2 regions of the Paenibacillus cisolokensis genome follow, and region 1 is predicted to be linked to the other one. Evidence: riboswitches for the same ligand, from Rfam matches in the RefSeq annotation. Region 1 holds a riboswitch; the other holds the start of a gene.
What was found. A riboswitch is a leader RNA that binds a small molecule or an ion and turns the genes downstream of it on or off. The one in region 1 is predicted to bind thiamine pyrophosphate.
Positions count from the first base shown of each region.

Region 2: it holds a riboswitch for thiamine pyrophosphate, as region 1 does, so the genes downstream of both, thiC (phosphomethylpyrimidine synthase ThiC) here and ABEV74_RS00840 (ABC transporter substrate-binding protein) in region 1, are expected to answer to the same signal.

Region 1 is NZ_JBCNFP010000003.1:72,074-87,811, reverse strand. Features, by position in the region: partial or broken gene ABEV74_RS00880 (hypothetical protein) at 1-339, shown strand, start outside; gene coaD (pantetheine-phosphate adenylyltransferase) at 426-932, opposite strand; gene rsmD (16S rRNA (guanine(966)-N(2))-methyltransferase RsmD) at 919-1,512, opposite strand; gene ABEV74_RS00865 (proline dehydrogenase family protein) at 1,763-2,695, shown strand; gene ABEV74_RS00860 (TatD family hydrolase) at 3,322-4,302, opposite strand; gene ABEV74_RS00855 (ABC transporter ATP-binding protein) at 4,299-5,090, opposite strand; gene ABEV74_RS00850 (ABC transporter permease) at 5,087-5,872, opposite strand; gene ABEV74_RS00845 (thiamine-binding protein) at 5,862-6,161, opposite strand; gene ABEV74_RS00840 (ABC transporter substrate-binding protein) at 6,252-7,289, opposite strand; TPP riboswitch at 7,478-7,599, opposite strand; gene ABEV74_RS00835 (hypothetical protein) at 8,057-8,338, shown strand; gene ABEV74_RS00830 (YhjD family protein) at 8,559-8,936, shown strand; gene ABEV74_RS00825 (DNA polymerase IV) at 8,940-9,869, shown strand; gene ABEV74_RS00820 (YhjD family protein) at 9,966-10,343, shown strand; gene ABEV74_RS00815 (DNA polymerase IV) at 10,340-11,584, shown strand; gene ABEV74_RS00810 (YolD-like family protein) at 11,581-11,916, shown strand; gene ABEV74_RS00805 (ArsR/SmtB family transcription factor) at 12,162-12,539, shown strand; gene ABEV74_RS00800 (heavy metal translocating P-type ATPase) at 12,529-14,667, shown strand; gene ABEV74_RS00795 (class I SAM-dependent methyltransferase) at 14,764-15,147, shown strand; gene arsC (arsenate reductase (thioredoxin)) at 15,465-15,738, opposite strand, start outside.
Region 2 is NZ_JBCNFP010000097.1:613-16,350, reverse strand. Features, by position in the region: gene ABEV74_RS15970 (WIAG-tail domain) at 1-554, opposite strand, end outside; gene thiD (bifunctional hydroxymethylpyrimidine kinase/phosphomethylpyrimidine kinase) at 695-1,522, opposite strand; gene thiO (glycine oxidase ThiO) at 1,536-2,672, opposite strand; gene ABEV74_RS15955 (thiazole synthase) at 2,669-3,523, opposite strand; gene thiE (thiamine phosphate synthase) at 3,531-4,400, opposite strand; gene ABEV74_RS15945 (ThiF family adenylyltransferase) at 4,463-5,722, opposite strand; gene thiC (phosphomethylpyrimidine synthase ThiC) at 5,715-7,475, opposite strand; TPP riboswitch at 7,949-8,056, opposite strand; gene ABEV74_RS15935 (glycosyltransferase family 4 protein) at 8,159-9,316, opposite strand; gene ABEV74_RS15930 (hypothetical protein) at 9,451-9,744, opposite strand; gene asd (archaetidylserine decarboxylase) at 10,018-10,824, shown strand; gene pdxR (MocR-like pyridoxine biosynthesis transcription factor PdxR) at 10,866-12,335, opposite strand; gene ABEV74_RS15915 (pyridoxamine 5'-phosphate oxidase family protein) at 12,474-13,100, shown strand; gene ABEV74_RS15910 (AraC family transcriptional regulator) at 13,114-13,905, opposite strand; gene ABEV74_RS15905 (aminotransferase class I/II-fold pyridoxal phosphate-dependent enzyme) at 14,096-15,394, shown strand.

The DNA of each region.
Region 1 (15,738 bases):
GCCTGGGGCGGATTCGGCGCCATTCTGCAGGCGTCCGTTTCGCTTGCGAAAAGCGGCTTGCGGCTTTGGCCGCTCGTTGCCGCCCGTCTCGTCCATGCCACCGCCGCATTCGCCGCCGTCATGCTGCTGTGGCGGCCGGCGGCCGCCGTCTGGACGCTCGCCGGCTTCGGCGAAATCGCGGCCTTCGCAAGCGGGACGGCCGCCATCCCCGCGGCGGTCCGGGCCGGCGATCTGCCTTCCGTCTGGCCCTTCGTGCCGATGCTTGTGGCGCTATGCGGTCTGGCGCTCGGGCTGCTCGCCCTCTGCTCGTGGCCCGCGTCGCGCTCGCGCGGCCGCTAGCGGCCATGCGCATGAACCGCCTGCCGCCGCCTCGCGAAACGATGCGGCATTTTTACGATACGAGTATAGAAATGGTTGTTTGCGATTCAATCGGAATATTTTTGCGCCAGCGCGCGTTCGACCTCCGGCGGCACCAGCTCGTGAATGGGGCCGTTGAACTTGGCGATCTCCTTCACCATGCTGGAGCTCAAATACGAATATTTGGGGTTGGTCATCATAAAGATCGTTTCAATTTCCCCGTCCAGCTGATGGTTCAACGACGCCATCTGCAGCTCGTACTCGAAATCGGTAACCGAACGGATGCCCCGCACGATGACCTGCGCCTGCCGCGAGCGCATGAAGCGCACGAGCAGATCGCGGAAGCCGTCGATCGTCACGTTGGGCAAATCGCGCGTCACCTCGGCAAGCAGCTGCTTGCGCTCCTCTATCGTAAACAGCGGATTTTTGCTCGTATTGTTCAGTACCGCCACGATGAGGCGATCGAATTGCTTCGCCGCCCGCCGGATAATATCGAGATGGCCGTATGTGACCGGGTCGAAACTGCCCGGATATACGGCGATTCGCTGGGACTGCTGCTGTTCATTCGGTTGCATGTTCGCGTCCTCCCCGCGCGCCCCGGTCCGCCCGGTACGTATAGATCGTAACCGCCGTTTCCCCGTAGCGCGAATGCTTCTGTTGAATAAATGGTCCTGCCTGTTCCGGATATGTATGCGCGGAATCGTGCTCGACGACGATCGATGCGCCATCCTCAAGCAGTCCGAGCTTGTCCATCTCCCCCATAACCTTGTCCATATCGGTCATCCGGTATGGCGGATCCAGAAATACGAGACGGAACTCCAGGCCGCGCTTTCCGAGCGCTTTGATCGCACGGTCCGCGTCGTTGCGGTAAATTTCGGCCCGGTCCGCCATGCCGGCCGCCTCCACGTTGCGGCGGACGACATCGACGCTCTGCCGATCGCGATCGACGAACACCGCCCGCTCCGCTCCCCGGCTGAGCGCTTCGATGCCGAGACCGCCGGTGCCGGCGAACAGGTCGAGCGCCCAACCGCCGTCAAAATACGGGCCGATCATGCTGAAGATCGCTTCCTTCACCTTATCCGTCGTCGGCCTTGTATTCATGCCGGGCACCGCCCGAAGCGGCCGCCCTTTCGCCGTTCCCGCGATGACTCTCACGTTGAGCTTTTTCCCCTTTCATCGGCGATTTCGCTTCTGCTATCGTACCACACTTTTCCCGGCTCGCGAAAGCCGGGGCATGCGCATTTCCCCGCTCCCGAACCGGACGAAGTGGGCAGCGGCAGCCGGCCTGTCCCCAGTCATGGCGCGTCGCCCGGCCGCCTATATATAAACGAAGGAATGCGCCCGAACGGCTTCCTTTCGGATCCGAACGGCGGCGGCAACGGCGCATACGGGAGGAGTGGTGGCGATGGATTGGGGGACGCGTCTGTTTCGTTCGATGCTGCTCGGACTGGCAGGCAACCGGCTGGCGGAATCGTTGTCCAACCGGTACGGAATGAAGCTCGGAGCGGGGCGGTTCGTAGCCGGCGAAACGCTGGAGGAAGCGCTGGAGAAAATCAAGGCGCTCAATGCCAAAGGGATCGCGGTGACGGTCGATCATCTCGGGGAGAGCGTCCGCGACCCGGCGGAAGCGGACAATTATCGGACCGAATATTTGCGGCTTGTCGACGCGATCGCCCGGGATGGCGTGACCGGCAACGTCTCGCTCAAGCCGACGCAGATGGGGCTTTCGCTCGATCGCGGCGCGTGTCTGGAACGGATCCGCGCGATTGCCGAAGCGGCAAGCCGGCACGGCATGTTCGTCCGCCTCGATATGGAGAACAGTCCGTATACCGCGGCAACGATCGATCTCGTACGCGCTCTGCGGCGGGAAGGCTTGCCCAACGTCGGCACGGTCATCCAGGCCTATCTGTACCGGAGCGGGAAAGATGTCGTCGAGTTGACGGCCGAAGGCGTCAACCTGCGCCTTGTGAAAGGCGCTTACAAGGAACCGCCGCGCATCGCCTTCCCGAATCGCCGGGACGTCGACGCCAATTTCCGGCAGCTTATCGGGACGCGTCTCGACTCCGGCGTCTATTCGGCGGTGGCGACGCATGACACCGACATTATCGATTGGACGAAATGGTATGCGAAGCGGAAGCGGATACCGCGCGACCGCTTCGAATTTCAAATGCTGTACGGCATCCGCACGCCGCTGCAGGAAGAGCTCGCCCGAGAGGGCTACACCGTGCGCAGCTATGTGCCTTACGGCCGAATGTGGTACCCGTATTTCGTCCGCCGCCTGGCGGAGCGGCCCGCCAACGTCGGCTTTATCGTCCGAAATCTGCTCGCGCGCCGCTGATACGAGCGATGTCTGCCTCCTGTCTTTGGCCGAACGATCGCGCGAACATGAAATTTTTAAACATTTTTGGGGATGCCGCGTATAAAAAAAACCTTTCCGGTTCATCATGTAATTAGCGGCGTCGAAAGATGCCGTAGACAACCGCGGAGAAGACTTACGTTTCCCCATAAGCTCTTCGTCCGGTTTCTCCTCTCCCATGAAAGGGCGTCCCGAAAGGGGCGCCCGAATTTTTTGCTTATTCGCTTGATTTTACTGATACTTACAGTGTACCGGCAATTTCGACTTAGGCCGCGGGGTTACGAATTTAATTAACCTGGAGGGGATGCTTGAGAGATGATTGATGCTGTACGAGGAGTTGTTCTTGCTACTGTTGTCCCCGGATGTGCCATCACAATAACTTACCGATGATTAATAAGAACGGTGGGTTAGTGAATTTTCTCGGTTGAGGGCAAGGATATTCTCCCCTCCCATTTCAGTCAATAAGAATGGTTTAGACTAAGGTCTATAGCTGAAAAAGCATGTATGAACTTGGCGTTAAAGTAAATTTCAACGTTACGGACGAAGCCCCGCAAGCCGCTAAGGCCGCGAGGCTTCATCTTATTGAACAGGCCGGCCGGAAGCCGCCGTCAGCCGTCCGCCCCTTCCAGCCCGTAAAACCGCCGGCCGTTGCGCAGCAGCGCCGCCGCCGTCTCTTCGGCCGAAAGCCCTTTGATCGCGGCGATATGCCGGACAACGTCCGCCGTCATCTCCGGACGGGTCTTGCGGCCGGCCATCGACCCCTCGAACGGCCACGGGCCGTCCGTCTCGGTCATGATCAGTTCGAGCGGATATCGCCGGACAAGCTCCCGAATGTCGGGCTCGTATTCGACGTCCGGCGTAACCGATATATAGAAGCGCCGGGCGGCCAGGCGGGCGATCGTTTCGTCCGAACCCTTGAACCAGTGGAAATGGGCGCGGCGGACGCCGTGCCGTTCCAGCAGCGCGCACGCCTTGTCCGCATCCTCGTATACCGCATGCAGCGCGATGGGGCGATCCAGCTCGGCGGCGAGCGCCGCGAACCGGTCGAGCAGCCGGATATACGGCGCTTCGTCGAACCGCCTGCCGCCTCCTTCCGCTTCGGTGCGCGTGTAATAGGGCAGCCCCACCTCGCCGATCGCGAACGGCTCCCCGGCGTTATGCCGGGCGCGAATCCAGGCGAACAGCCGCTCTTCCGTCTCCGCATCCGGCAGCGGCTGCTCGGGATGCCAGCCGTAAGCCGGATGAACCCGTCCCGGATAACGGCGCGCCAGTTCCGCGTTGCGCATGCAGGAAGCAAGATCCATCGACACCGCGACGACATGGGCGACGCCGTGTGCAAATGCGCGTTCGAGCAGCGGACCGCGCTCGTCTTCGTCGTACAGGTCGACGTGCAGATGGGCGTCCATCCAGACGAGCGGCCGCTCCGCCACGCCCGGTACGCCCGACGCCCCCGCCGTTTCCGGCTTTTCGGGCTTTTTCGGCGAAGCCGCGGCCACGCCCGCCTCCGGCGTCCCCGGTCTCGCCTCCGCTCCCGCCGTTTGCGGCTTGCCCGACGCTCCCGCTTTCTCCTCGTATGCCTTGACGCTCATCGCGCTCCCTCCCCGACTTCTCCGTACGCTTGCAGCCGTTCGTAAATGTCCTGCTTGATCGCATTGAATTCCGGCGACGTCCACAACGCTTCATCCCGCGGACGCGGAAACGGCACCTTCCGCTCGTAAATCACGGCGGCCGGCGAAGGCGACAGCACCAGCACGCGGTCGGACAGGAGCAGCGCCTCCTCGATGCTGTGCGTGACGAACAGCACCGCGCGGCGGTTTTGCTCCCAGATCGACAGCAGCCAGCGCTGCATCCTAAGCCGCGTCAGCGCATCGAGCGCGCCGAAGGGCTCGTCCAGACACATGAGCGGCTGCGGCGACAGCAGCGCCCGCAGAAACGATACGCGCTGCTGCATGCCGCCCGACAACAGATGCGGATACGATTCGGCATAATCGCCAAGGCCAATGCGCGCGAGCCATTCCCGCGATTGCGTCCGCGCCTCCCGCCGGGGTACGCCGGCGATTTCGAGCGCCAGCTCGACGTTGGCCGCGACCGTCCGCCAGGGCATGAGCGACGCTTGCTGGGGCATGTACGCGATGAGCCCCCGCCGTCCGTTCGCCGGTCTGCCGCCGATGCGGATATCCCCGGCGTCAGGCCGCTCGAGTCCGCCGATCAGCCGGAACAGCGTCGTCTTCCCGCTGCCCGACGGGCCGATCAGCGAGACGAATTCGCCCTCGTTCACCGTCAGCGATACGCCGCCCAGCACTTCGCGGGACGCTTTCCCCCGGCCAAAGCTTTTGCGCAGACCGGCGATTTCGAGCGCCGGCACAGCATCCTTCATTTCGGCCGCCCCCCTTCGTCTCCGCCAGCCGGACGCCAGCGGATGAACAGCCGCTCCGCAGCGGCAGCGGCAGCGAACAGCGCGAGGCTCATCGCCACGACGAGCGCCACGGCCGCGAACACCCTCGCCGGCTGAAAGCCTTTGGACGACAGCAGCATGAAATAGCCGAGTCCTTTCTCCGCGCCGATCCACTCCGCGATGACGCCGCTCATCACGCTGTAGGTGGCGGCGATTTTCAGCCCCGAAAACAGATACGGCATCGCATTCGGCAGCTCCAGCTTCCACAGCATCTCCCGCTTGTTCGCGCCGATCATGCGCATATATTCGGCCAGATGCGGATCGCTTTGCGCAAGGCCCGTCAGCATCGCCACGCATACCGGGAAAAAGCAGACGAGCGCCACGAGCAGCACCTTGGGAAGCAGCGTAAAGCCGAACCAGATCAGAAACAGCGGGCCGATGACGATAATCGGGATATTTTGCGACAGGACGAGCAGCGGATAGAGCGCCGCCTTGACGCCTGGCAGCAGATGCAGCAAGGCGGCGAGCGCAAGGCCCGCCGCCGTTCCCGCAGCGAAGCCGATCAGCGTCAGCTGCGCCGTTGCCGCCGCATGCTCCAGCAGCCGCGGTGCGATCGCCAGCGCCTCCCGCGCAATGGCGAGCGGCGACGGCAGCAGCCACGGCTCGATCAGCCCGAGATCGGAGACGAGCTGCCAAGCGGCCAGACCGAGCAGCGACAGCGCGGCCGGCGGCCAGATGACACGCAGCGTTCCTTTATTTCCCATCGGGATATTTCTCCAACAGCCGGTCCATCGAGGCGCCGGACGGATTGTAATAGATCTTGACCTGCGAGATGACGGACGGACAACCGAGCTCCGCCATCGCCTCGCTCATTCGTTCGACAATGCCGAGCAGCTCGCCGAGTTCCCCTTCCATCGTCGTCTCCAGCGGGCCGACCCGGTACGGCACCCCGGACGCCTTGATGATGTCGATCGCCCGGTCGACGTACGGATAGACGCTTTCCCCTCCCGGCGTCGTCGGCAATATTTGGATGCTTACCAGCGCATTCGCCATCGCTTGCTCTCCCCTTCACCTGAAAATATGAACAGCCGCGGGCAGCGGCGCGGGACCAACGAGCCCGTGCGCGCCGCTGAACCGCGGCGGTCAGCCCGGCAGGAAGTCGTTCGTGAACGCCTTCTCCGCTTCGAGCTCCTTCTCCAGCAGCTTATGTTCATACATCCACTCGGCATACTTTTGCCAAACTTCGAGCTTCTGTTCGCCCCAGCGGGGAGCATCGTCGCGATACTTCGGACTGAGCCACTTCTGGCTGGCGCGAACGAGCTCCGCGTTAAGATCCGGTTCGGCGGCGATCAGCACTTCGGCCGCTTCCTCCGGATTGTCGATCGCGAATTCGTATCCTTTCGCCGCGCCCGCCAGGAAAGCCTTGACAAGCTCCGGCTTTTCCGCGATCAGCGACTCGCTCGTCGTCAGCACCGGCGTATAGTAGTCCAGCTTGTCGCTATAGTCCGCGACATAGAGGATGTCCAGCTTCTCGCCGCGCAGCTCCGCTTCGATTCCCGTCCAGGCATAGAAAATCCAGGCGAAATCGATGTCCCGCTTCACGGCCGTAAAGAAATCGGCGTTGCCGATGTTAACGATATCGACCTTGCTGACGTCCGCGCCCTGCTCCTCCATAATCGAGGCCAGCATCGCTTCTTCCACCGGCGAACCCCAGCCGCCGTACTTTTTGCCTTCGAAATCTTTCGGCTCCTTGATATTTTTGTCGGCGGGAGCGGCAAAGCCCGACGTGTTGTGCTGGATGACCGCCGCGATCGACACGATCGGCACCCCTTGCACGCGCGCCAGCGTCACGCTCTCCTGATAGCTCACGCCGAATTCGGCCGTCCCTTTCGCCACCATCGCGTCCGCGCCCGCTTCGCCCGGCTGCACGATTTCCACATCGAGCCCCTGCTCCTTGAAGAAGCCTTTGTCCCGCGCCACATAGAGCCCCGTATGGTTCGTATTCGGCGTCCAGTCGAGCACAAGCTGCACTTTCGTCAGCTCCTTCTCCTGCGGCTCCCCCTCTCCCGTCTGCGCCTCCGGATCTTTGGCGCCTCCGGACGAGCCGCACGCGGACAGCAGCAGCGCGAGCGCGATGGCCGCGATCCCCCATTTTCGGCTGAAGCGTCTGTCTGTTTTCATGATGATTTCTCCCCTTCTTTTACCGGTCCTAACGACCTGTCATCCGTTCACGCAATCGCACAGTCCGAAGGCCGAAACGGAACCCGGGCGCTAGCCCGTTCAATAAAAAAAACGCCCTCCGTCTGGAGGGCGTCCGAATGCCGTACGCGTGCGTCCGCACGAGCAACCCCGGCTTACGCGCGGCAACGCGCAATCAATAAATCAGTTCCTACGCTGGCATTATCCAGATCAGGTATACGGGTCGGGATTTGTTGCGCACGCAAGCGGAATCCCCTCTCAGCCGGCCTCTCCAGCTCCCCGGTGCTATGCGGTTGTGAACAGCTGATTTCTATTATAGCAGAAGGCGGCAAAAAAGCTACCGCGATTTCCCCGACCCTATGCTTCGAATCCAGGCCAGCACGTCGGCGCAGTACGGCTCATCTTTGTAATACTCCATAAAAATATCTCTGCGATTCCCCATACCGGCCGCCAGCCGAGCCGCGACCTCGCTTTCGCGCTGTCCAGCTGCAGCATATGCGCCTCATGCGGTCCCGCGTCGACGGCGGCCGCGGCGCTCACGGGCGCCAGCGTTCCGAGCCTGGCGCACAGCCTTTCGGCTAGCTCGATACGACTCCTTCGGCAGGCTGGTATGGACTGTTTCCAAGGAACAAAGGATTGTTTTTCATCTTGTCCCGCATAATCCGGCATTTGTCCGCGAGGCATTCGCACAAGCATTAATTCCCAGTGCCCGTATACTATTGTAAGTCCAACCGAAAGGAGAGAACCAGATGTACTGTCGACCTTTTTGTCCGGACGCCGCCGTTTACGATCCGCCGCGCCGAATATACCGCGATATTTGTCACCCGCAGCGCGTCCATGTCATTCATCCGATTGAAATCGTAAACCGTCACCACTGTATCCCGGTTTATCATCACCGCTACGTTTATTCCGTGCGCGACGAAGTTGGGCCTTACGGTCCGGACGGCGGCACGCAGGGGGTCCGGGGAGCGCAAGACATACGCCGCTCGCGCGGATTCCACAAATCCCACGGTTTGAAAAAACTGAGGTAGCGGTTGCCGTTCGCGTACACTTTCGCGTTGCGAAAAGGGCGGTTCGCTGTCCCTTTCTGAGTGGGCTATTTCGGTTCAAAGGTCCGCCCGGCATAGGCCTGGCGGGCCTTTTCTCCGCCCGATTCCGCCTTCTGGCGTTATTTTTTACCACTTGCATAGCGAACGTTTGTTCGTTATATAATAATGAATGCCCAGTACCTCATAGTCGGGGGGAACCGGAATGCCGCAATCTCCTTTGCCCACGGAAGAGGAGCTGCTTCTGGTCAAAGAGTCCCTGATCATTCCGGTCATGCTCGATGTGCTGGAGCGGGACATTGCCGCCGTCGGTTCCGGCGGCTTTACGTTTCCTTCCCTTTATGCAGCCGTCCTGCGCCGGATTCAGGAAGGGGTGATCCGAAGACAACATGAGCTGAACGGCGAATTGAAATCCCGCAGCATCCAAGTATACGGGACGCGCCGCACCCGGTTTTCGCTGTCGGCCCGGTACCGGTGCCGGGGCTACGAGCACCGCATGGTGCTGCTCTGGGATCTGATCCGGGCGGAAATGGAAATCGGACTGGCGGACCGTCTGAACATCCAGATTGAAGGCGGAGATTGACAAATGAACAGCAGCGAGAAGCGCGTCATTTTCCTTGCGGACTGCCAATCTTTCTACGCATCGGTCGAGAAAGCGGCCGCTCCCTGGTACCGCGATCAACCGCTCGTCGTAGCCGGGGATCCCGAACGGCGGAGCGGCATCGTGCTCGCCGCCTGTCCGCTGGCGAAGAAGTTCGGCATTGTGACGGGGGAAGCGTTGGGCCAGGCGCTGGCCAAATGTCCGGATTTGGTCGTGCGCCGGCCGAGGATGGAAACGTACATTCGCGCTTCCATGCAAATTACGAACATTTTGGAGTCGTATTCCGATCTGGTGGAGCCGTTTAGCATCGACGAGCAGTTTATCGACGTTTCGGCCAGCCTGGCTCATTTTCAATGCACCCCGCTCGAGCTCGCCCGGCATATCCAGATACGGGTGCGCAACGAAACGGGCATTTATACCCGCATAGGGATCGGCGAAAACAAGATATTGGCCAAAATGGCCTGCGACAATTTCGCCAAAAAGAACGAAACGGGCGTGTTTCAATTAACCCGCGACAATATGGAAGAGCTTTGGGTCCGCCCGACGGACTGCCTGTTCGGCGTCGGCACCCGCACGATGAACCATCTGCGGCAGATCGGGATCGACACGATCGGCAAGCTCGCCCGCACGCCGCTGCCCGAGCTGAAGCGGAAAATGAAAACGTATATGAAGAAGCAGTGCGATATATGGAGCGAAGTGATGTGGCGGACGGCGAACGGCTACGACGATTCGCCCGTAACGCCCGACGCCTTCGACCGGCAGAAAGGGATCGGCCGCCAGACGACGCTGCCGTACGATTACCAAAATCCGGACGATATCAACGTCGTCCTTTTGGGTATCAATATTAAAATATGTGTGCATAAAACTAAAAAGCCTTTAATCGCCTGGAAAAACAGTGTTTTTTGGGCAGTTTAATATTGAGCATAAATAAATATTGAGCATAATTCTGTCTATTTATGCTCAATTTTGCGGGAAGGTGTCGAATGAGGAGTTAGGCGGGAGGCTGATTGTATGACACAAGCGCCCTTGGAGACTGAAGGAGACCTCCAATTGGTCAAAGAATACATTTTACTCCCTATTCTTTTGGATGTGTTGGAAAGGGATATTAAAGCATTAGGGACAGTAAAGCTAAAGATGGACGTTGTATATGTAAGAGCCTTACGATCTGCGCAAGATTTAATCACTGCAGACGTTACGTTGCTTCGGAAAAAAATGCGCGGCAGAGGAATAAAGGTGTACGAGCAACAGCGAACCGAATTGTGCATTGAGGCCCGTTATTTGTGCAGGGGCTATCAACATAGGTTCTCTATGCTTTGGGGTTTGGTAAAAGCGGAGCTTAATAAATATTTGAGTAAATATCTGAACGTCAACTTAAGGAGTAGCCTATGAAAAGCGATAACAAAGGTCGAATCGTAATGTTGGCGGATTGTCAATCATTTTACGCAAGTGTTGAAAAAGCCGCCCATCCCGAGTATGAAGATCAACCTGTTGTTGTTGCAGGAGACCCAGCCCGTCGCTCCGGGATCATCCTCGCCGCGTGTCCCCTTGCAAAGCAACATGGTATTACTACTGCAGAAAGGCTTGGAGAGGCACTTGCAAAATGTCCTGATCTAGTGGTCATTCGTCCTCGTATGGAGGAATACATCAGGGTATCCTTGCAAATTACAGAAATTTATCAATCCTACACTGACTTGGTAGAGCCGTACAGCATAGATGAACAGTATTTGGATGTCACGGGAAGTTTACAGCTTTTTGGCGATCCTCATGAGATTGCTAAGAGCATTCAGGATAAAGTCATGAAAGAAACGGGCGTTCGTGTACGCATTGGAATTAGTGAAAATAAGGTACTCTCCAAAATGGCATGCGATAATTTCGCCAAACGTAATTCTTCGGGTATTTTCCACTTGCCTGTGGAAGATCTGCAAGAAGTGCTTTGGCCTTTGCCGATTCATCAGATGTTTATGGTGGGCTCCCGGATGTGCCGGCATTTAACGAGCATGGGGATATATACAATTGGCCAGTTGGCTCAGACTCCCCTGGCAAAATTAAGATCCAAGTGGGGAGTGAATGGCGAAGTTCTGTGGCTTATTGCCAACGGCAAGGATAATTCCCCGGTAACTCCAAGTACACACGATTTGCAAAAAGCAATCGGCCATCAGATGACCCTTCCATTCGATTATCGGGAGTTTGACGACATCATGGTTCCCCTGTTAGAACTCTCGGAGTTAGTATGTCAACGAACCCGAACGAAAGGCTATATGGGCTCGGTAGTCTCGGTAGGTTGTCAAGGAGCCGATTTTGATCACCCTTCCGGCTTCTACAGACAAATGAAATTACCCGACCCGACGAATCTCACGGATGAGGTTTTCCATGCAGCGAAAAAACTATTTAAACGACATTGGGATGGGTTGCCCATTCGAAAAATTGGGGTCACTTTAAGTCAATTGGTAAGCGATCAGGAATATCAGCTTACTTTATTCAATAACCGCGAAGTAAAGTTAGCGTTGGAAAGAACCACTGACCGTATTAAAGAGAAATACGGAAGCACCGCGATCATGAGGGCCTCTTCTTTAAAAGCTTCGGGCCAAGCGCGGGATCGAGCGCAAAAAATTGGAGGACATTATAAATGAGTAAAAAACTGCAAGGAAATGGTCTGTTCGAATCGTCCAGAATGATGCTTCCGGAACACAGGGAGGCTTACATCCTGCACCAGCAGAACTTGCGAAAGAGTCCGCCGCCACAATTAGATGATCAAGAAATGGAACGGATATCCATGCTCATTGCTGAATCAATGCAGCTCAGGAAAGAGGTAATTTTAGTATTATTCGGTGAATTTAATGTAACGGAAATAACAGGAGTCGTGACAAAAATTGATCTACAACAAAAAAACATCAAATTCACCCATGGCAATGATTTTCGTTGGATAAAGGTATCGGACATTATTGACGGTATGTGGAAATGATTTGTAATAAGGAAAACTTGAAGAGCTATCCTTAAAAGTCATCGCAGATGGCTTCCGGTATAGCTCTTTTTTACTGAAATATGCAAAGGTCTGAAAGGAGCCAATAGATACAGAGGAACAATTAGTGGATCTCGAACCTGAATATTTTAGATGCCCTTGGGAAATAATCAAATGAGTATTTGAATAATCGATGGATTTATTGTATGATGATAATCAAATATTGATTTGATTGTTGAGGTGAGGATATGAACAGGAAAGAAAAGGATTCATGTGAAATTTACTGTTACGACGAACCTAAAGTCCGAAAGGTACAAAATGCGCTCGAAAGACAAAATATTCAAGGCATGATTAAGATGTTCAAGGTTTTAGCTGACGAAACAAGAATGAAAATCGCCTTTGCCCTGTGCGAAGAGGATGAATTATGTGTTTGTGATGTGGCTAACATCATCGGCTCTTCAATGGCCACAGCCTCACACCACCTTCGCACCTTAAAACAGCTTGGCCTAGCCAAATACCGCAAGGATGGTAAATTAGTTTTTTATTCGCTGGAAGATGACCATGTTCGTCAACTGGTGCAGCTAGCTTCTACTCATTCGAGGGAGTTGATCATCAATGGAAAATAAAATTGAAAACACCGAAGATAAAAACGTCTACAGGGTTCAAGGCTTTACCTGTACGAATTGCGCAGGCATTTTCGAGAAAAATGTAAAAAATTTGCCGGGCGTAAAAGACGCGCAAGTCAATTTTGGAGCATCTAAAATCACCGTTTATGGAAGGACTACAGTTGAGGAATTGGAAAAGGCCGGCGCGTTTGAAAACCTGAAAGTTACACCTGAAAAGCAACGATCTATTGAAAAGAAAAAGCCTTTCTGGAAAGAACATTGGAACGTACTGCTTTCGGCTATCTTGCTTGTCGCAGGGTACTTATTAGGTGAGCAGTACGGTGAGGAAAGCATCTTATCCGCTATTTCTTACGCGGCTTCTATTATTATCGGCGGTTATGAATTATTTAAAAAAGGAATCAAAAATCTTTTCCGGCTTCAGTTCGATATGAACACCCTAATGACGGTCGCCATCATCGGTGCCGCGGCGATCGGAGAATGGGGCGAAGGCGCGACTGTCGTTATCTTGTTTGCGATCAGTGAAGTTTTGGAACGTTACTCCATGGAAAAAGCGCGTCAATCCATTCGTTCCCTGATGGATATTGCACCGAAGGAAGCTCTGATCCGACGCGGTTCCGAAGAAATTACGGTAAACGTCGATGATATACAGGTTGGCGATGTCATGATTGTAAAGCCAGGTCAAAAACTTGCAATGGATGGTGTTGTTATTAAAGGAACATCAACCATTAACCAAGCCGCGATTACTGGCGAATCGGTTCCCGTGACGAAAACAATTGACGATGAAGTGTTCGCTGGTACATTGAACGAAGAAGGTTTGCTTGAAGTCAAAGTAACGAAGCGCGTCGAGGATACAACGATTTCTAAAATTATTCACCTTGTTGAAGAAGCTCAAGCTGAAAGAGCGCCATCTCAAGCGTTTGTTGACCGATTCGCGAAATACTATACACCTGCGATTATGATTTTGGCATTAGGTATTGCGGTTGTTCCACCTCTGTTCGTCGGTGCAGATTGGGGCGATTGGGTATATCGAGGATTAGCGTTGCTCGTCGTCGGCTGTCCTTGCGCATTGGTCATTTCGACACCTGTTTCGATTGTTACAGCCATCGGCAACGCGGCGAAAAATGGCGTTCTTATCAAAGGCGGCATTCACCTTGAGGAAGCCGGCAGACTATCCGCAATTGCGTTTGATAAAACAGGTACTCTGACGAAGGGGGTTCCAGAAGTAACAGATGTCGTTACTTTCGGAACGAAAAACGAAAATGAATTGCTTTCAATCGCGGCAGTTATCGAAAAAGGTTCGCAACATCCGCTCGCATCCGCGATTGTTCGTAAAGCGGAAAACCTCGGAGAAGACCTAACCCTAGTCGTTGAGGATTTCCAATCGATCACCGGGAAAGGTGTTAAAGCCAATGTAAACGGGGAATTGTATTACGTCGGTAGTCCGAAACTCTTTGCTGAACTTCATTCCGACATCAGCGTTGAAACGAATCAGCGCATTGAAGAATTACAAAAACAAGGGAAAACGGTTATGGTATTAGGCACAGAACAACAGATTCTTGCCTTAATAGCAGTCGCTGATGAAGTGCGTGATTCCAGTACAGTCGTAATTAAGCAATTACACGAAATTGGAATCAAGAAAACGATTATGCTTACGGGTGATAATCAAGCAACCGCCGAAGCAATCGGGCGGCGTTTGAATGTTACAGACGTTAAAGCTGATCTAATGCCCCAAGATAAATTAGATTACATCAAGCAGCTTCGTAAAGACTATGGTAAAGTTGCGATGATTGGCGACGGCGTTAACGACGCGCCTGCGCTCGCGGCTTCAACGGTTGGTATCGCTATGGGCGGCGCGGGTACGGATACTGCCCTCGAAACCGCAGATATTGCTTTGATGGCTGACGATTTAAGCAAATTACCCTATACGATTCGACTAAGCCGAAAAACCCTTGCAATCATCAAGCAGAACATTACGTTTTCACTTGGTATTAAGCTCTTAGCTTTGGCTCTAATTGTCCCTGGATGGTTGACGTTATGGTTGGCCATTTTCGCAGATATGGGGGCCACGCTTATTGTTACATTGAATAGCCTTCGTCTGTTAAAAGTCAGAGGTAATAATCGGATATGAATAACCGTTGGAATAAAGTGATTTATCGGTTATGGGCACCCTTTTATGATTCTCTTTTCAATTCCGGTCCTTTTTTAAAGGCACGGAAAAAGATCTTTGAGAACCTCGACATTAAGCCTAAAAGCAAAAGTTCTTTTTGTAGGCGTCGGGACAGGAGCAGATTTGCAGTTCATTATGGACAAAAATATTTCTGTATCTGCAATTGACTTATCATCCGAAATGCTTGATCGAGCTAGGAATAAATATGACTCCCCCAATTTTAAGTTCATAGAAATGGATGCGCAAGAATTGACCTTTTCACCGGAATCGTTCGATATGGTTATTGCAAATCTGATCTTATCCGTTGTCCCCGAGCCGAATCGATGTTTTCAAGAAATGATTCGGGTTACGCGAGCTGGGGGGCGAATAATCATTTTCGATAAATTTGCCCCTCCCTCGCAGGATTTGCCGGTAATAAAAAAATCCTTCGTCCCATCGTAGCAACGATGGGTACGGACATCGGACGACATTTCGAACAAATCATCATGCCGTATGAGAAACATATTCGAGTGGAGGAAGATGCATCAGCATTGTTTAACGGAATGTATCGAAAAATTATATTACAAAAAGTATAGAGTTACCAGTACCGCCAGGGGTTGGGGTAGTACCAGCGAAGTTGATACTACCCGCAAAGTAGATATATATAAAGGGAATCATTTTCTGCTCTTCGAGGACTCCGCCTTGGCTTCGTCGTTCCGAAGGCTGATGATCGCCAAACAAAAAAGCGTGCCATAACGCTGCACGCCTTTTCTGTAATTTTAGCAACCTTCGGCAAGAAACTTTTCGACACGCGACTTAATCGCGTCCCGAACCGCTCGAAATTGGCTCATGATTTCTTCCTCGGTGCCGGTTGCCTTGGCTGGATCATCGAAGCCCCAATGCCATTTCACGACGTTTTTATTCGAAATCACCGGACAATGTTCGTCTGCATGGCCACATAACGTAATCACATAGTCAGCCCGATTCAAAATCTCCGGATCGATAACATCCGATGTATGACCGCTAATATCGACGCCAGCTTCCTTCATCACC
Region 2 (15,738 bases), on a different contig from region 1:
AGATCATCCGTATAAATGAACGGCAGTTGCCGGCCCGGCAAACGCTTCCCTTCCGCTTGCTCGCGCCGTTCGCCGCTATCCTTGACAGGCGGATCGGCGGTTTCGTCGGATTGCGCCGGCACGGCCGCTTGATGATCGGGCGTCAGCGCATCATCCGAGAAAACCGAACCCGGATCGGCCGGCGCGGCTTCCGGGGACGGTACCGTATAAACTGCCGTCTTCGTCGAGAGCTGTTGCTCGTCGAATGACGCGACAATTTTCGTATCCGAGGATACGACGGGGAATTTCCCTCCGGCATTCGCCGTATCCGTTATTAACGACGATTCGGATTCGGCAGCGGCAGACGATTCGACGAGCGGTTCCGCAAGCGCCTTAATCGTGACCGGTTTCTGAACCGGCGGTCTCGCGGCCGTCTTGACCTCATTGACGTCACCCTGCGCCTGCGTTTTTTTCTTCAGTTCATCGAGCCATTTTAATTCAGAAGCTTTGGGATTATCGACATAAAAGAGCGGCTTCCGCCCTCGCGGGCCTTTTCCTTTTCTGCTTTTCGCCATAGCCCTCTCCTTCTTCTGCCTGATATATCATAGGTAGTGTATGCAAATACCTATAGACTCGCGACTAGCAGATGCGAAAAAGCTGGAGAAAGCGCGTGTGAAAAGCGAAAAAGAAAAGCCGGTTCTGCTATATCGACCGCTCAGCGGCGGCCGCCGGGTTCTCCCCGGTGCGCCCCATGCCAGAGCGAGCCCGTGCCCGCTCCGTGCGGAAACGAAGCCCGGATCGCGGCGGTGACGAAAGCTTTCGCCGCGGCGGCGGCTTCGGCGACCGGATACCCGCGGGCCATATAGGCGGCAAGAGCCGCAGCCGTCGTGCAGCCGGTACCGTGCGTATGGCCGGTCGGAATGCGCGGCGCGCTCAGCCAGACCGGCCCGTCGTCCCGTCCGGCCAGGACATCGGCCGCCTCTTCCTCTTCGTTCTCCAAATGCCCTCCTTTAAGGAGAACATATCGGGAACCGAAATCAAGCAATGCGATCGCAGCCTGTTCCATATCGCGGCGCGTCCGCAAGGCGCCATCCGGCAGTCCGAGCAGCGCGCACGCCTCCGGCAAGTTCGGCGTGACGATTTCCGCCGCGGGCAGCAGCTTCGTCCGCAGCGCGTCCAGCTCTTCGCGACGAAACAGCTCGGAGCCCCCTTTCGCGACCAGCACCGGGTCGACGACGACCCGGGGAACGCCGTAACGGCCGATCGCCCAGGCGACGGCTTCGGTGATCGCGCCGTCATACAGCATGCCGGTTTTGACTGCATCGGTTCCCATATCCGACAGGACCGCTTCGATCTGGGCCTCGATGATCGAAACCGGCGCCGGATGAACGGCGTGTACGCCGAGACTGTTTTGCGCCGTCAACGCCGTAATGACGCTCATGCCGAACACGCCCAGCTCCTGAAACGTCTTCAAATCGGCCTGAATGCCTGCGCCGCCGCCGGAATCCGATCCGGCGATCGTCAAAGCGAGAAATGGCTTCATGTCCGTCCTCCTCCTATCCTAGCGTCCTGACGCTTGCCGCGAAGCGGTCCGGCGCGAACGGAGCAAGCTCGGCGGCCGGGAGCGTCCCGTCCAGAACGTCGCAAATCCGTTTCGCTGTAACCGGGGCAAGCAGAATGCCGTTGCGGTAATGACCGGCGGCGACGACAGCCTGAGGCGCGCCGGGTACCAGACCGAGCAGCGGCCATCCGTCCAGGGTGGCCGGACGAAGGCCGGCCCAGCGGTTAACGGGGGAACGGTCTGCCAGCGCCGGAAAGACGCGCCCGCTCCACCTCGTCAGTCTGGCAATGCCGCGTTCGGTGACGGACGTGTCGAAGCCGGCGATATCTTCGGACGCGCCGCAGACGAGTGTGCCGTTTCGTTTGCCCACCCAGTACGCCTGGCTGGTGAACACCATCTGCCTCACTTCGCCGATCGGCGAGTGATAAGCGCATATTTGCCCGCGAATCGGATTGACCGGCACGGCGAACCCGAACCATCGTTCGAACGCCCCCGTCCATGCTCCGGCACATACGATGGCCCGGTCGGCTTCGAAGCGGCCGCCTGTCTCCGTAACGAGACGAACCCGGCCGCCGTCCAGCATGAGATCCACCGTATCTCCCGCATTGCCTGCGCAGCAGACGCCGAGCCGGCGGCATGCCGCCTCCAGCGCCTTGACCAGCTTTGGCGCGTACACATGGCTTTCTTCCGGGCAATACAATCCGCCTGCGGCCGCACTCGAAAGCCCCGGCTCCAGTCTGCGCAGATCGGCCGCGTCCAGCCATTCCGCCCGCGCTCCCCACTCGTTCTGCCATCGTTGCCGGGTGCGAAGCGGCAGCATGTCGGCCTCGTGCAGCGCGACCTGAATGCTCCCGGTATGGGTCAACTCGACGGAAATGCCCGACAGACGCTCGATCTCTTCCGCCCATTCCGGGTACAGGCGCAGACTGTCCAGACAGAGCCGAAAGAAAGGATCGGGCTGCTCGCTATTTTCCGTATACGGCGCAAGCATGCCGGCCGCCGCTCCGGACGCCTGGCCGCCGAAATCGCCGCGGTCGACAATCGTGACCTTCCGGCCGCCTCGCTTCGCCGCTTCATAAGCGCATGATAGCCCGACAATGCCGCCTCCCACGACCAGCAATTCTTCCTTCATCGCCGCAGCCCCTCTGCGGACGTCTCTGCCCGCCGGCCTTCAATCGCCGAACCGGCGGCGTACGGCCCGCCGAACAGCGCTCCTTCGGCCGAGCTGCTGGCCGACGCATACGGCTTGCGCGGGATGCGCCCGGCCATCGCGGACAGCCTGCCCGCTTCCACCGCAAGCCGCATCGCTTTGGCCATCGCTACCGGGTCCTGCGCTTTGGCGACCGGCGTATTTACCAGAATGCCGTCCGCTCCGAGCTCCATCGCCTGGACGACATCCTGCGCCGATCCGAGTCCGGCGTCGACAATGACCGGTACGCGCGACTGTTCGGCAATGAGACCGAGATTGTACGGATTCAGTATGCCGAGCCCGGTTCCGATCGGCGCTCCGCCAGGCATGACGGCGGCGGCGCCGGCTTCCTCCAGCCTCCGGCACAACATCGGATCGTCCGATGTATAGGGAAGCGCGACGAACCCCTCCCGTACAAGCCGCTCAGTAGCGCGGAGCGTCTCCAGCGGGTCGGGAAGCAGCGTCCGTTCGTCGCGGCTGATTTCCACCTTGATCCAGTTTCCCAATCCGGCGGCACGGGCAAGCTTCGCGATGCGCACCGCCTCATCGGCATTGCCCGCTCCCGACGTATTCGGCAAATAGATGAGCGAACGGTCCTCTACGTGCTGCAGCACGGAGTCGTCCTCCACACTGTCGAGATTGACCCGTCTCACCGCGAATGTAATGACCTCCGCTCCCGACGCTTCCAGCGACTGCTGAAGAACGGCCGGATTGGGGAACCGTCCGGTGCCGAGAAAGAGCCGGGAGCGAAGCTTTGTTCCGCCAATTTCCAGTTGGGAATCATATCGTTTCATCGCGGTTTCAGCCTCCTCCAACAAAATGAACCAGTTCGATGACCGCGCCGTTTTCCAGCGGCGTCTTTTCCCACTCGTGCCGCGCCAGTACGGCGCCATTCCATTCCACGACGAGCTTTCTGTCAAGCAGCCCGTATTGCGCGACCAGTTCGGCCACGGTGCCGGCGTCGGTCAGGACGGATCGTCCGTTGACCGTCACTTCGCAGGACTTGGCCGGTCCGGAGGACTCGCGAGCGGCTTCGTACCGGCTTATCCGCTCCAGCAACCGGCGGCAAACGCCGGCCGGATCGGCGTTTCCGACGATGGCCGACACGGCGCAAATCCGTCTTGCCCCCGCCTCCAGCACGGAATCGACGTTATCCGGCGTAATGCCCCCGATCGCCACGAACGGAATGCGGATTTCGGCCGCGGCCTCGCTGACGTAAGACAGCGTTACCGGCGTCCGACCCGGCTTCGTCCCTGTAGGAAATACCGGCCCGACTCCGATATAATCGGCGCCTTCGGCCTGCGCGAGTCGGGCCTGCCCGATATTGTGGGTCGATATGCCGATGATCCGCTCCGGACCGAGCAGCCGCCGAGCCTCGGCGAGCGGCATGTCGTCCTGCCCGAGATGAACGCCGTCCGCGCCGACGGCGATCGCGATATCCGGGTGATCGTTAATAATAAGCGGCACGCCGTAACGCGCCGTCAATTCCCGCAGCTGCTTCGCCTTCTCCAGCAGGTCGGCTTTGGAAGCATTCTTGTCGCGCAGCTGCACGATATCGGCACCCCCCCGCAGCGTCTCCTCCATGACATCCGTCAAGCTGCGGCCCGGGTGGTAATTTTCCCCGGTAATCACGTAGAGCCTGAACGATCTCCAGTCTTTTTTGCCCAACATTGCGTCCCTCCTTCTGGCGTTGTGAAACCTTTTGCCGCATTGCGGCCATCGTTCCGCTGCCGTTACCGGACAACATATTCACGGCAAAGGGCGACCGCCCGTCCCGTATCCGTCGTCCCCTGCACCAGGATGCGCCCGTCGGGGAACAACGCCAGCTTCTCTCCTTCCGGCAGCTCCGCGCGAAGCAAATACGGGTTCGCGGTCAGGCGGCAGCCCCTGGCGGCGAGCGTTTCGCGCCACTCGTCCAGCTTCAACGGAAAACCGAGCGTCACCTGGACCGTATCGCGCCCGCATAGCGACGCCGCCTCAATCGGGCCGGTATCCTGCACGGCTGAGGCGGCCCGTCGAGCCGGACCGCCGATTTCTTCGCCAGCCTCTCCAAAACGAACGGCCGTTCCGGCAACCGGCGCCGCTGTGCGTCTTCCCGGCACCGGCTTGCTATCGCGCCCGCGCCCATAGCCCCCGGCCGGTAGCCGCCCTGCGTCCGGCCTTGCCGCCCCGCCGCAATGCGGACAGGCCGGATTTCCTTCCGGAAGCGCGGACTCCCGCAGCCGAAACGGCCACAGATCGGCAGTCAGCCACGTCGTCCTGACGGCATCGCGATTGCCGGTCAGCCATTTGAGCGCTTCGGCCGCCTGCAGCGCGGCGACAAAATCGACTGCCGGCGAGATGACGCCGATCGTGTCACACGTCTCGCCCTCTCCGTCGTCCCCTTCGCCGATCAGACACCGCAGGCAAGCGGTTCTGCCGGGTACGAGCGGCGCACTCATGCCTTGTGATCCCGCGACGCCGCCGTACAGCAGCGGGATGCCGCGCGCAAAGCAGGCATCGCTGAGCAGCAACCTCGTAGCGGCATTGTCGGTGCCGTCAAGAACGAGCGATGCGCCGTCGGCCAGCGGCGGCAAGGAGCGCTCGTTGACGTCGACGACATGCGCCTCGACCGCCACGCCGCTATTGATGCGGCGCAGCTTGTCGGCGGCCGCGACCGCCTTGGGCAGCGACTGGGCCGCATCCTCCTCATCGAACAGCGACTGCCGCTGCAAATTGCTGAACTCGACGAAATCGCGGTCGGCGAGACGGACTGTGCCGACGCCGGCCCTCACCATATGCTGGGCGAGAGAGGCGCCGAGCGCTCCCGTCCCGACAATCAGGACGCAGGCGGAGGCGAGCTTCGCCTGCCCCTCTTCGCCGATCGCGGCGAACCGGATCTGCCGTGAATAGCGGTCGCTGTCGACGCGGGACGTCAAGCCGCCGTCCCCGTCCGTGCGGCCGCCATCCCGGCCAACCGCCCAACCGCTTTCCGAACGCCGATCGTCAGACATAGATCGAACCGCCGGACGCCCGGAACTCGTCGGCCTTCTCCTTCATGCCCGCCTCGATCGCCTCTGTCGTCTCCATCCCGCTCCGCGCCGCATATTCGCGAATGTCCTGCGTAATCCGCATGCTGCAAAACTTCGGTCCGCACATGGAGCAGAAATGGGCGGACTTGGCCGCTTCCGCCGGAAGCGTCTCGTCATGGTAGGCCATCGCCCGTTCCGGATCGAGCGACAGATGGAACTGATCGCGCCAGCGGAATTCGAAGCGCGCTTTGGACAGCGCGTCGTCGCGAAGCTGCGCGCGGGGATGGCCTTTGGCGAGATCGGCCGCATGGGCGGCGATTTTGTAGGCGATGACGCCTTCCTTCACATCCTCCTTGTTCGGCAGCCCGAGATGCTCTTTCGGCGTTACGTAGCAGAGCATCGCGGTGCCGAACCAGCCGATCATCGCCGCGCCGATCGCCGAAGTGATGTGGTCGTAACCGGGCGCGATATCGGTCGTGAGCGGGCCGAGCGTATAAAACGGCGCTTCATGGCAAACGGCCTGCTGGCGCTCGACGTTTTCCTTGATCAGATGCATCGGCACGTGGCCGGGTCCTTCGATCATCACCTGCACGTCATGCTTCCAGGCGATCTTCGTCAGCTCGCCGAGCGTCTCGAGTTCGGCGAACTGCGCTTCGTCGTTCGCGTCCGCAATCGATCCCGGGCGAAGGCCGTCGCCGAGCGAGAACGAAACGTCGTAGGTTTTCATAATTTCGCATATTTCTTCGAAATGGGTGTACAGAAAATTTTCCTTGTGATGCGCGAGGCACCAGGCCGCCATAATCGAGCCGCCGCGCGAAACGATGCCGGTTACCCGGCGCGCTGTCAGCGGGATGTAGCGCAGCAGTACCCCCGCGTGAATCGTAAAATAGTCGACGCCTTGCTCCGCCTGCTCGATCAGCGTGTCGCGGAACACTTCCCAGCTCAGGTTTTCCGCGACGCCGTTCACCTTCTCCAGCGCCTGGTAAATCGGCACCGTACCGACCGGAACGGGGGAGTTGCGGATAATCCACTCGCGCGTCGTATGGATGTTTTTGCCTGTCGACAGGTCCATAATCGTATCGGCGCCCCAGCGGATCGCCCACGTCATCTTCTCGACTTCCTCGTCGATCGAGGAGGCGACGGCCGAGTTGCCGATATTGGCATTGATCTTGACGTGAAAATTGCGCCCGATAATCATCGGCTCGCACTCCGGATGGTTGATGTTCGCCGGAATGATCGCACGGCCGGCGGCCACTTCGTCGCGGACGAATTCCGGGCTCATCCCTTCGCGGATCGCGATAAATTCCATCTCGGGCGTAATGATCCCTTTGCGCGCGTAATGAAGCTGCGTCACGTTGCGCCCGCTCTTCGCCCGCAGCGGCCGGCGGCTCAAATTGGGGAACTGGCGTGCGCCTTGCTTTTCCGCCCGCTCCGCCGTCGAGAAGCCGTTATCTATCGGTTTGACCTCCCGGCCGGCGTACTCTTCGGTATCTCCCCGTTCGTCAATCCAGGCGCGGCGCAGCGGCGGCAGCCCCTTCCGCACATCGGCTTCATAAGCCGGATCGGTATACGGACCGCTCGCGTCGTACACCCGCACCGGTTCGTTCGGCTTCTCGGTCCCCGCCCTCTCGGTCGGCGACAACACGATCTCCCTCATCGGCACCCGAATGTCTTCCCGCGATCCGGTCACATAAACTTTGCGGCTGCCAGGCAGCGGAGTGGTCAATATCGGCATAAAAAAACCTCCCGTGTGGAATAGTTTGGAATTCCACCAGGAGGCCCTGTCATCCGTCAGGCTAAAGAAGGAAGGGAAGGCACTTTGCGGGAACATCGGCACACAAGACGGCACGGCACCGCTTGCTTCGGTTACCGGCGGCATCAACGCGCATTCCTCCGAAAGATTCCCGTACACATCAGACGCGCCGTACCGCGGATCGCGACGATACCGCCTTCACCGCCTTCGGCAGCGAATTTCGCGCTTCGCCTTGCCTGCCGATCGTTGCCGTCGTCTTGCGCTCCCGTTCCCGGACGACAAAAAAGCCGCCCAGACGAGGGCGGCGGTAACGGCAACTGCTGCATGGCGCCGAGAATGCGGTACCGGCTGGACGCCGGACGCCGCGGACGGAAGCTGTGAAAAGCTGCTTGAAACGACGGGGACCGTCAGATCCAACGGTCCGTCCGGCAGCAAGCCGTCCGATTCTCCACGCTGTACGTACCATTCCACTTTCCTACGCTGGCATGACCCAGATCAGGTTCAAAGGGACCAAAGCGTTCGGCGCTTTATCTCAGCCCTTGCGGGCGCCCCTAGTGGTTTCCTGGTAAGACTATACCCTCAGGCGATAAAGCTGTCAACCCCTGCGGCAATTCCGGTTCGCCGGAAGGAACCTCTTAAGCTGCGATATGACAGCCGCTATTCTTTCACAACAAACCGTCTTCGCGCAGCAAAGCGAGCCAGCGATCGGCGGCGTGCCGCCATGTAAAATGCTGCTCCACCCGTTCCCGGCTGTTCCTTCCCATCGTCCGGCACAGCTCGTCGTCCTGCAGCAGCCGGTGCAGCTTATCGCGAAGCTGCGCAACGATCCGGTCGGGATCGAGCAGATAGCCGGTTTTGCCGTCTCTCACAATTTCCTTCATGCCGCCCGCCCGCGTCGCGACGACAGGCAACCCGGTCGCCATCGCTTCGACATTGACGAGTCCGAAAGCTTCCCGTTTGCCGGAAGGAACGACGGCGATATCGGCAGCGAGAAACCAGTCCGGCACTTTGGTGTGCGGCACGTACGGAACGAACTGGACATGGGCCGGATGCTTTTTCCCCATTCGACGCAGCTTGCGCGAATATGGTGTCGTACGGTGAGAACCGTAAAACGGACTGCCGACAACGACAAGCAGCAGCTTCGGATGCTTGGCAATAAGCTCCGGCAAGGCGGCGAACAGATGATGCACGCCTTTTATCGGGATCAGCCTGCCGACGAACAGAATGACCTTCCGCCCTTCCCAGCCTTTCCGGCGCCGCAGCCGTTCGCGCCTCGCCTTTCCTTCCGGGGAGAACCTCGACCTGAACCGGTTCACGTCGACCCCCAGATGAACGACGCGCAGCTTGCTTGCGGCCTCCGGCACTTTGCGAGCCACGATTTGCCGCAAGTAATCGCTGTTGACGATGATTTTGGAGGCGCTGCGAAAACCGCGGCGAAGGGCAGTCCCGCTAATGTAACGCTTTCCGATGAAGGTAGAGGAATGCAGGTTGATCCAGAGCCGGGCCCTGGGATTGCTCTTTTTCAGACGGACGGCGTAGGAAGGACGGTTTTCAACCTGAATCACTTTCGGCTTGAAGCGTCGCACGGATCGGGCGACGGATCGGACATATTGCCTCTTGTCGGCCGCGGGATACCGCTCGCAGCGCACGCCGCGCAGAAGTCCGGCTGCCGGCAGGCCGCGGCCTGTTCTACCGTAGATGCGCGGTTCCACGTCGGGCGGCAGCAGCGGAACGAGCTCCTCGACGACCCGCTCTACGGAGCTGCTTGACGAAGACGGCAGCGGGAAGGAGCCCGGCGTCACGAAGGCGATTTTCGGTTTCATTAAAAGGAAGCCCTCCTTGGTGCAAGGATGCGTACCTGCGTCGTGCTCCTTCAGCATACGCGCCCTCGCCCTGTATGGACATTCCCAAGTGTCCCGCCATCCGCAAATCGGGCATCCGTCATTTCCCGTCGGTGTCAATCGCCAAGGCCTAGTGTTATCGCGCCGAGCAAACTTAACGCATAAACGGCCAAATAGGCGCCTCCCGCCATAAAAGCGGGATTGAGCAGCAGCTCGTGAATTTGCGTGAGAAAAACGGTATCTCCGGCAACCGTACGATAGATGCTGACGGCAGCGGCCGCAAAGACAACGAGTAAGGCCAGCGCGGCGGCCCCGTCAATAAGACGCCTGAGCGTTCCTCCCCGGATTCTCGCAGCAGCCAGCACAGCCGCTCCCAACAGCGCCGCTGTGCCCGTAATGATGTACATCATCCTTCCGAATCACCCCCAGCACCAAGGATGCTCGGAATCGTTCCGGAATAAACCTTTGTCACCCGGGTGAGACGCACGCCAGCGCTTCTTCAACTGCTCCGGCATGATGCTGCTGTATATACGGCATCCTTTCGAGGATAAGGAAAACTTTACCTGGATTTCGTTAAAACAATTTCCGGGCAGAATGATTGATTTGTTTGTCGGGATATGTCACACTATCCGGGTAAGCTAAGTTACCATGTTTACCGAAGGAAAGGACGTGAGGACACCGGCATGACCAAATGGCTGCTGCGTTCCATGACCGAATTAAGCTCTCGCAAATGGATTTCCAGGCTGACCGGACGCTTCGCCCATTCCAGGGCAAGCCGCCGCTTCATTCCCAGATTCGCCCGCATATACGGCATTCGGGTCGAGGAAGCCGAGAAGCCTCTTGAACAATATACGACGTTGAACGAGTTTTTTACCCGCCGGCTGAAGCCGGGCATGAGAATCGTCGATTCGGCTCCGGACGCGCTCGTCAGCCCGGTCGACGCGCTTATCACCGGATTGGGGCAGGCAAGGGAAGGAACCGTCCTAAACATCAAAGGTCAGGACTATTCAATCGAGGAGCTGCTCAACCGGTCTCCCCGAACCGAAAACTACAAGAACGGCTACTGCATCGTCCTCTATCTCAGCCCGACCGATTATCACCGCATTCATGTGCCGGCAGACGGCACGATCGTGGAGCGGGAACGGGTAACGGGCAAAGTGTATCCCGTCAACGATTTCGGCCTGCGACATATGCGGCGCGTGCTGAGCCGGAACGAGCGGCTGATCACCTACATCAGGCATCGGGGAGGCGAAATGGCTGTCGTGAAAGTCGGGGCGATGAACGTCTCCGGCATACGCTACACCGATCCGGAGCGAAACGAGGTCCGAAAGGGCGAGGAGTTGGCCTGCTTCGAATTCGGTTCAACCGTCGTGCTGCTGACCGAAAACGGTACATTCGAGCCGCGCGCCGACCTGCGACCCGGACTGAAGGTAAAAATGGGGGAAGCGCTCGGACGGCTGATCGCCGCAGACAGCAGGAAAACGCGCTAGCGAAGCCGGATCGATCTCGCCCGGCTATCCGCAACATATTCTTACATCCGCCGCCATACCTCCTCCATACGGCGGACGCCCAGAACGATCCGCTCTTCCGGCAAATGCGCAAAACCGAGCAGCGCCGAAGGCTGCGGCGGTCCGCCTGTCCAGTACACGGCGCCGTCCGTCCACGTCACGCCCGCCCTGGCGCAAGCCTCCCGGAAACGGCTGTACAGCTCCGGCTCCTTCTTCCATCGAACGAACAGATGAAGCCCCGCACCTGACCGCTCGCGCTCGAACAGATGCGGAAGGCGGCGATCAAGCTCGCGGCTGAGCGCGGCGAGGCGCCGGCCGTATATTCTTCGCGCCTTCCGCAAATGTTTGCCGTACTGCCCGCTCGCCATGAAGGCGGCCAGCGCCCGTTGCTCCGCAATGCCGGTCGGATGCGGCTCCAGTAAAAATTTCGCACGCAAGAACGGCTCGATCAGGCTATCCGGAAGAACGGCGTAGCCGATCCGCAAGTCCGGATACATCGTTTTGGAAAACGTGCCCAGATAGACGACCCGTCCGGTCGCGTCCATCGCCCTTAAAGGCTCGGACGGTCGGCTTCCCCAACGGAATTCGCTGTCGTAATCGTCCTCGACGATGACGGCCTCCCGGCGGATCGCCCATTCCAGCAATTGCTTCCGCCGGACAGGCGGCAATACCGCCCCCGTCGGAAACTGCCGGCTCGGCGTTACAAACAGCAGTTTCGCCGCCCAGTCGCACGGTACGATCCCATCCCGGTCGACCTCCGCCTCCACCGCGATCCCGCCCGCCGCCAGCACGGCACGCACGATGCCGTCATAACACGGGCGCTCGACCGCAACGGGGTCCCCCGGCTCGATCAGCAGCATCGTCAACAGCGCGATGGCCTGCATCGAGCCGTTCGTCAGAACGATGGCCCGGGGATCGGCATGAATGCCCCGCTCGCGCCGCAGCTCGTCCGCGATCGCCTCCCGCAACGGTCCATGCCCTCCTGCGGCGAACGCGTCCCGTCGCTGCTTGCGGCCTGCCTCCCGGATTTCCGTATACATAAACGTTTTCCACCTCTCCCCCGGCAGCGCCTGCTCGTCCATGCGCCCGATGATAAAGCCGATCTCTTCCCCCGTATTCCCCGTATGGCGGTATTCCGGCCACGAGGACCTGTCGGGAACAGGCAGCAGGCGTCCCGCCCACGCCGACAACCGGACGGCTTCCGGCTTGCCTGCCCCGGACACCGGAGGCTGCGGGTCTGTCGATGCAAAAACGACGAACGTTCCTTTACCCTGTTCTCCGCGCACCAGCCCGGCGGCATACAGCATATCGTAAGCTTCGTTTACCGTTCCGCGGGCGACGCCGAGCGTCTCCGCTATTTGGCGGGTAGACGGGAGCCTCGAGCCCGCAGGGAACCGGCCGCTCGCAATCGCTTCGCGCAGCGTCAGGAAGAGCGCGGTCCGTTTCCGTCTGGTCGCGTCCAGAAACCGCTCGTATTCCTCCGCATAAATCATGTTGTTCCTCCTTCCCGAATTCGGACTCGGACGCCCGGCGACGCAAATGGTCTACTAAAATCCGACTATATTGGTCCTTTTCGCCGGACACTTTGCCTTATACATTAAAATACAGGATCGGAGAAAGGCGGTAAAGCGATGAGAAGAAAAGAATTTTTGACGGAAAAAGCCGAAGAGCTGGAGACGTTTCTCGCGGACATGTCGTTCGGTTTTCTCGGAACCGCCGGTACGGACGGGGCGCCGGGGGTGACGCCGCTGAATTTCGTGTACTGGAACGGAGCGATCTATTTTCACGGCAGCCGGATTGGCGAGAAGATGGACCGGATCGCCGCCGATCCGCGGGTTGCGTTTGCAGTCGCGAAGGAATACGCCGTTATCCCGTCCTATTTCAGCGACCCGTTTCTGGCCTGTCCGGCAACCGCTTATTTCAAATCGGTGCTGATCCGGGGAACCGCGCGGCCGGTCGAAGACATCGGTGAGAAAGCGGGAGCGCTCGAAGCGCTGATGCGCAAGCTGCAGCCTGAAGGCGGTTACCGGCCGATTGCGGCCGACGACCCCGAATACCGGAAACGGCTTGCCGGGGTGGCGGTCGTCAAGATCGAAATCGAAAGCATAACCGGCAAATTCAAGTTCGGTCAAAACGCGAGCGGGAAGATGCGCGGTGCCATCGCGGACGGATTGCGGCGGCGGGGGAGGGAGCTTGACGATGAAACGGTCCGGTTGATGGACCGCTATTGTCCGCATCATCGTCAAGCGGATCATTGAAGACGCGCCGGCATCAGCGGATTTCCGACGGGCTGCGCCCGGTATACTGCTTGAACTGCCGGCTGAAAAAGAAAATGTCCCGGTATCCGAGGGCATCGGCTACCTCCGTTACGTTCATGCCGGCATGCATGAGCAGGTGCTGCGCCCGCTCAATGCGCATGCGGATAATGTAGGTCTGCACGGACATGCCGATCATTTCCTTGAATTTAATGGAAAAATATCGCGGCGACAGCTGCGCACGTTTCGCCAAATCTTCGACGCGGTGCGGCTTGCCGGGATGCTGGCGGATATAGTTGGCGACTTCGTGGATGGCCTCGGTCAGCTGGTTGGACCCTTTCTGCTCGGCAGGCGCCTGAATATCCCCGCGCATCAGGCGAAGAAGCAGCTGCTTCAAAACGAGCTGCGCCTCTTCCTCACCCGCGAATGTATTGACGAGCAACAGCCGGACATACCGTGACAGCAAAAACTCGAAATCGACCGTTTCCGTATCGTCCAGAACCCGGTACGATTCCGGAATGACGGTAACCGGCTCGGTCACGTCGAAATGAATATAGGTCAAAACGAGCGGTTTCTGGGGATTGTGCGTGGCGCACGGATGTTCCCCGGGACGGAATACGAAGCAGCTGCCCTTGCCGACGGAATAGAATTTGTCGTTCAGCTCCACTTCTCCTTCCCCGCTCCAAACGTAAAACAGATCGTAGTTGGCGAGCGGCTTTTCCCTTTTCGCCCACCTCCATCCCGGTTCGCAGGAGATTTTGGCAAACGACGGAAGAAGCTTGAGCGAAGTTGGCGGTAAATGCAGCATACAGGCCCTCCCCTCGATCGGACATCTTTTTGCCGTCATCATACAACAGCCTGCCCGCGTATGCAACAGCATGAAAATAATCCCTCGCGACATGGTCTTGCGGCCCAAAATAATGATATAATAACTCCCGAAATGACAATCCGTTCGCGAATTGCCGCGGACGAAAGATTTCCGGAAGGATGGAAGAGCCATGCACCCACTCGCTCAGCAGTTGAATGAGACGTTGGAACGGGAAAACCCGCACGTCAGCGCCATGTTGTCTTCGCTCGGCAAAGCGATCTATTTCCCCAAGGTAGGCATTTTGAGCCAATCCGCGGAGGCGAAGGCGAAGGCGAAGAAGTTCAATGCTACGATCGGCATCGCCATCGAAAACGGGCAGCCGATGCATCTGGACGTTATCCAGAACACGCTAAGCGAATACGATCCGAAAGACCTTTACGAATACGCGCCGCCGGCCGGCAAGCCGGAGCTGCGCGCCGCCTGGCGCAGCAGACTGCTGAAGGAGACCCCTTCGCTCGGCACGAAAAAAATCGGCAATCCGATCGCAACGAACGCGCTCACCCACGGACTTAGCATCGTCGCCGACCTGTTCGCCGACGCCGGAGACGCCGTTATCATTCCGGATAAAAACTGGGAAAACTATGAGCTGACATTCGGCGTCCGGCGCGGCGCCGTCATCGTGGAGTATCCGCTGTACAACGCGGACAACCGTTTCAACAGCGCCGGTCTGCGCGACGCCCTGCTCTCCTGCAAGGACAAAGGCAAGGCGATCGTCGTCCTGAACTTCCCGAACAATCCGACCGGTTATACGCCCGGACCGGCTGAGGGCGACGAAATCGTCGCAGCGATCCGCGATGCCGCGGAAGCCGGCATCAACGTCGTCGCCGTAACGGACGACGCCTATTACGGGCTTTTCTTCGAAGACTCGTTGCACGAATCGCTCTTCGGCAAGCTTGCGGACATGCATCCGCGGGTGCTCGCAGTGAAAATCGACGGCGCGACGAAGGAAGAGTACGTCTGGGGCTTCCGCGTCGGATTTATTACGTACGCCTCGTCTTCCGACGATGTGCTGGCTGCGCTCGAGCAGAAAACGATGGGCATCATCCGGGCCACCATTTCCAGCGGACCGCATCCGTCGCAGACGTTCGTACTTCGCGCGCTTCAGTCGCCGGATTACGAGGCGCAGAAAGCCGAAAAATACAACATCATGAAGCGCCGCGCCAACCGCGTCAAGGAATTGCTCGACAGCGGCCGCTACGGCGATGCGTGGGAATATTATCCGTTCAACTCCGGTTATTTTATGTGTCTGAAAATGACGAAGACGGATGCCGAATCGGTGCGCCGGCGGCTGCTGGATGCCTACGGCGTCGGGACGATCGCGCTCGGACCGACCGATCTGCGCGTCGCCTTCTCCTGCATCGAGGAGGAAAACCTGGAGGAGCTGTTCGATACGATCCACCGCGCAGTGCAAGACGTTCTCGGACAATGACGATGCCCGCAAGGGGCTGTCCCAAAATTGTCCCAGAATGTTGATGGCCCATCTCGTCAGCCTGGTGTGCGAGGGGATATTCGAGAAGTTTCCCCGGCTCAAAGTCGTGCACGTCCAAGGCGGTATGACGGAGAGGCCGGCATCTGTGCGAAGGAGCGTATGCTGGGCGGCGCTGCCGTCCGATGAGTACGCGTACGGCTGGCGGGCGAGATCGTCCGCTGTCCTTGGCACGGCCGAGCAGGCGAAACTCCACGGCCTGACTGGCGATTTCGTCCGCGGCCAAGCGAGCGGGATCGTCCGCTGTCCGCGGCACGGCCGAGCGGGCGAAACTCCACGGCCTGACT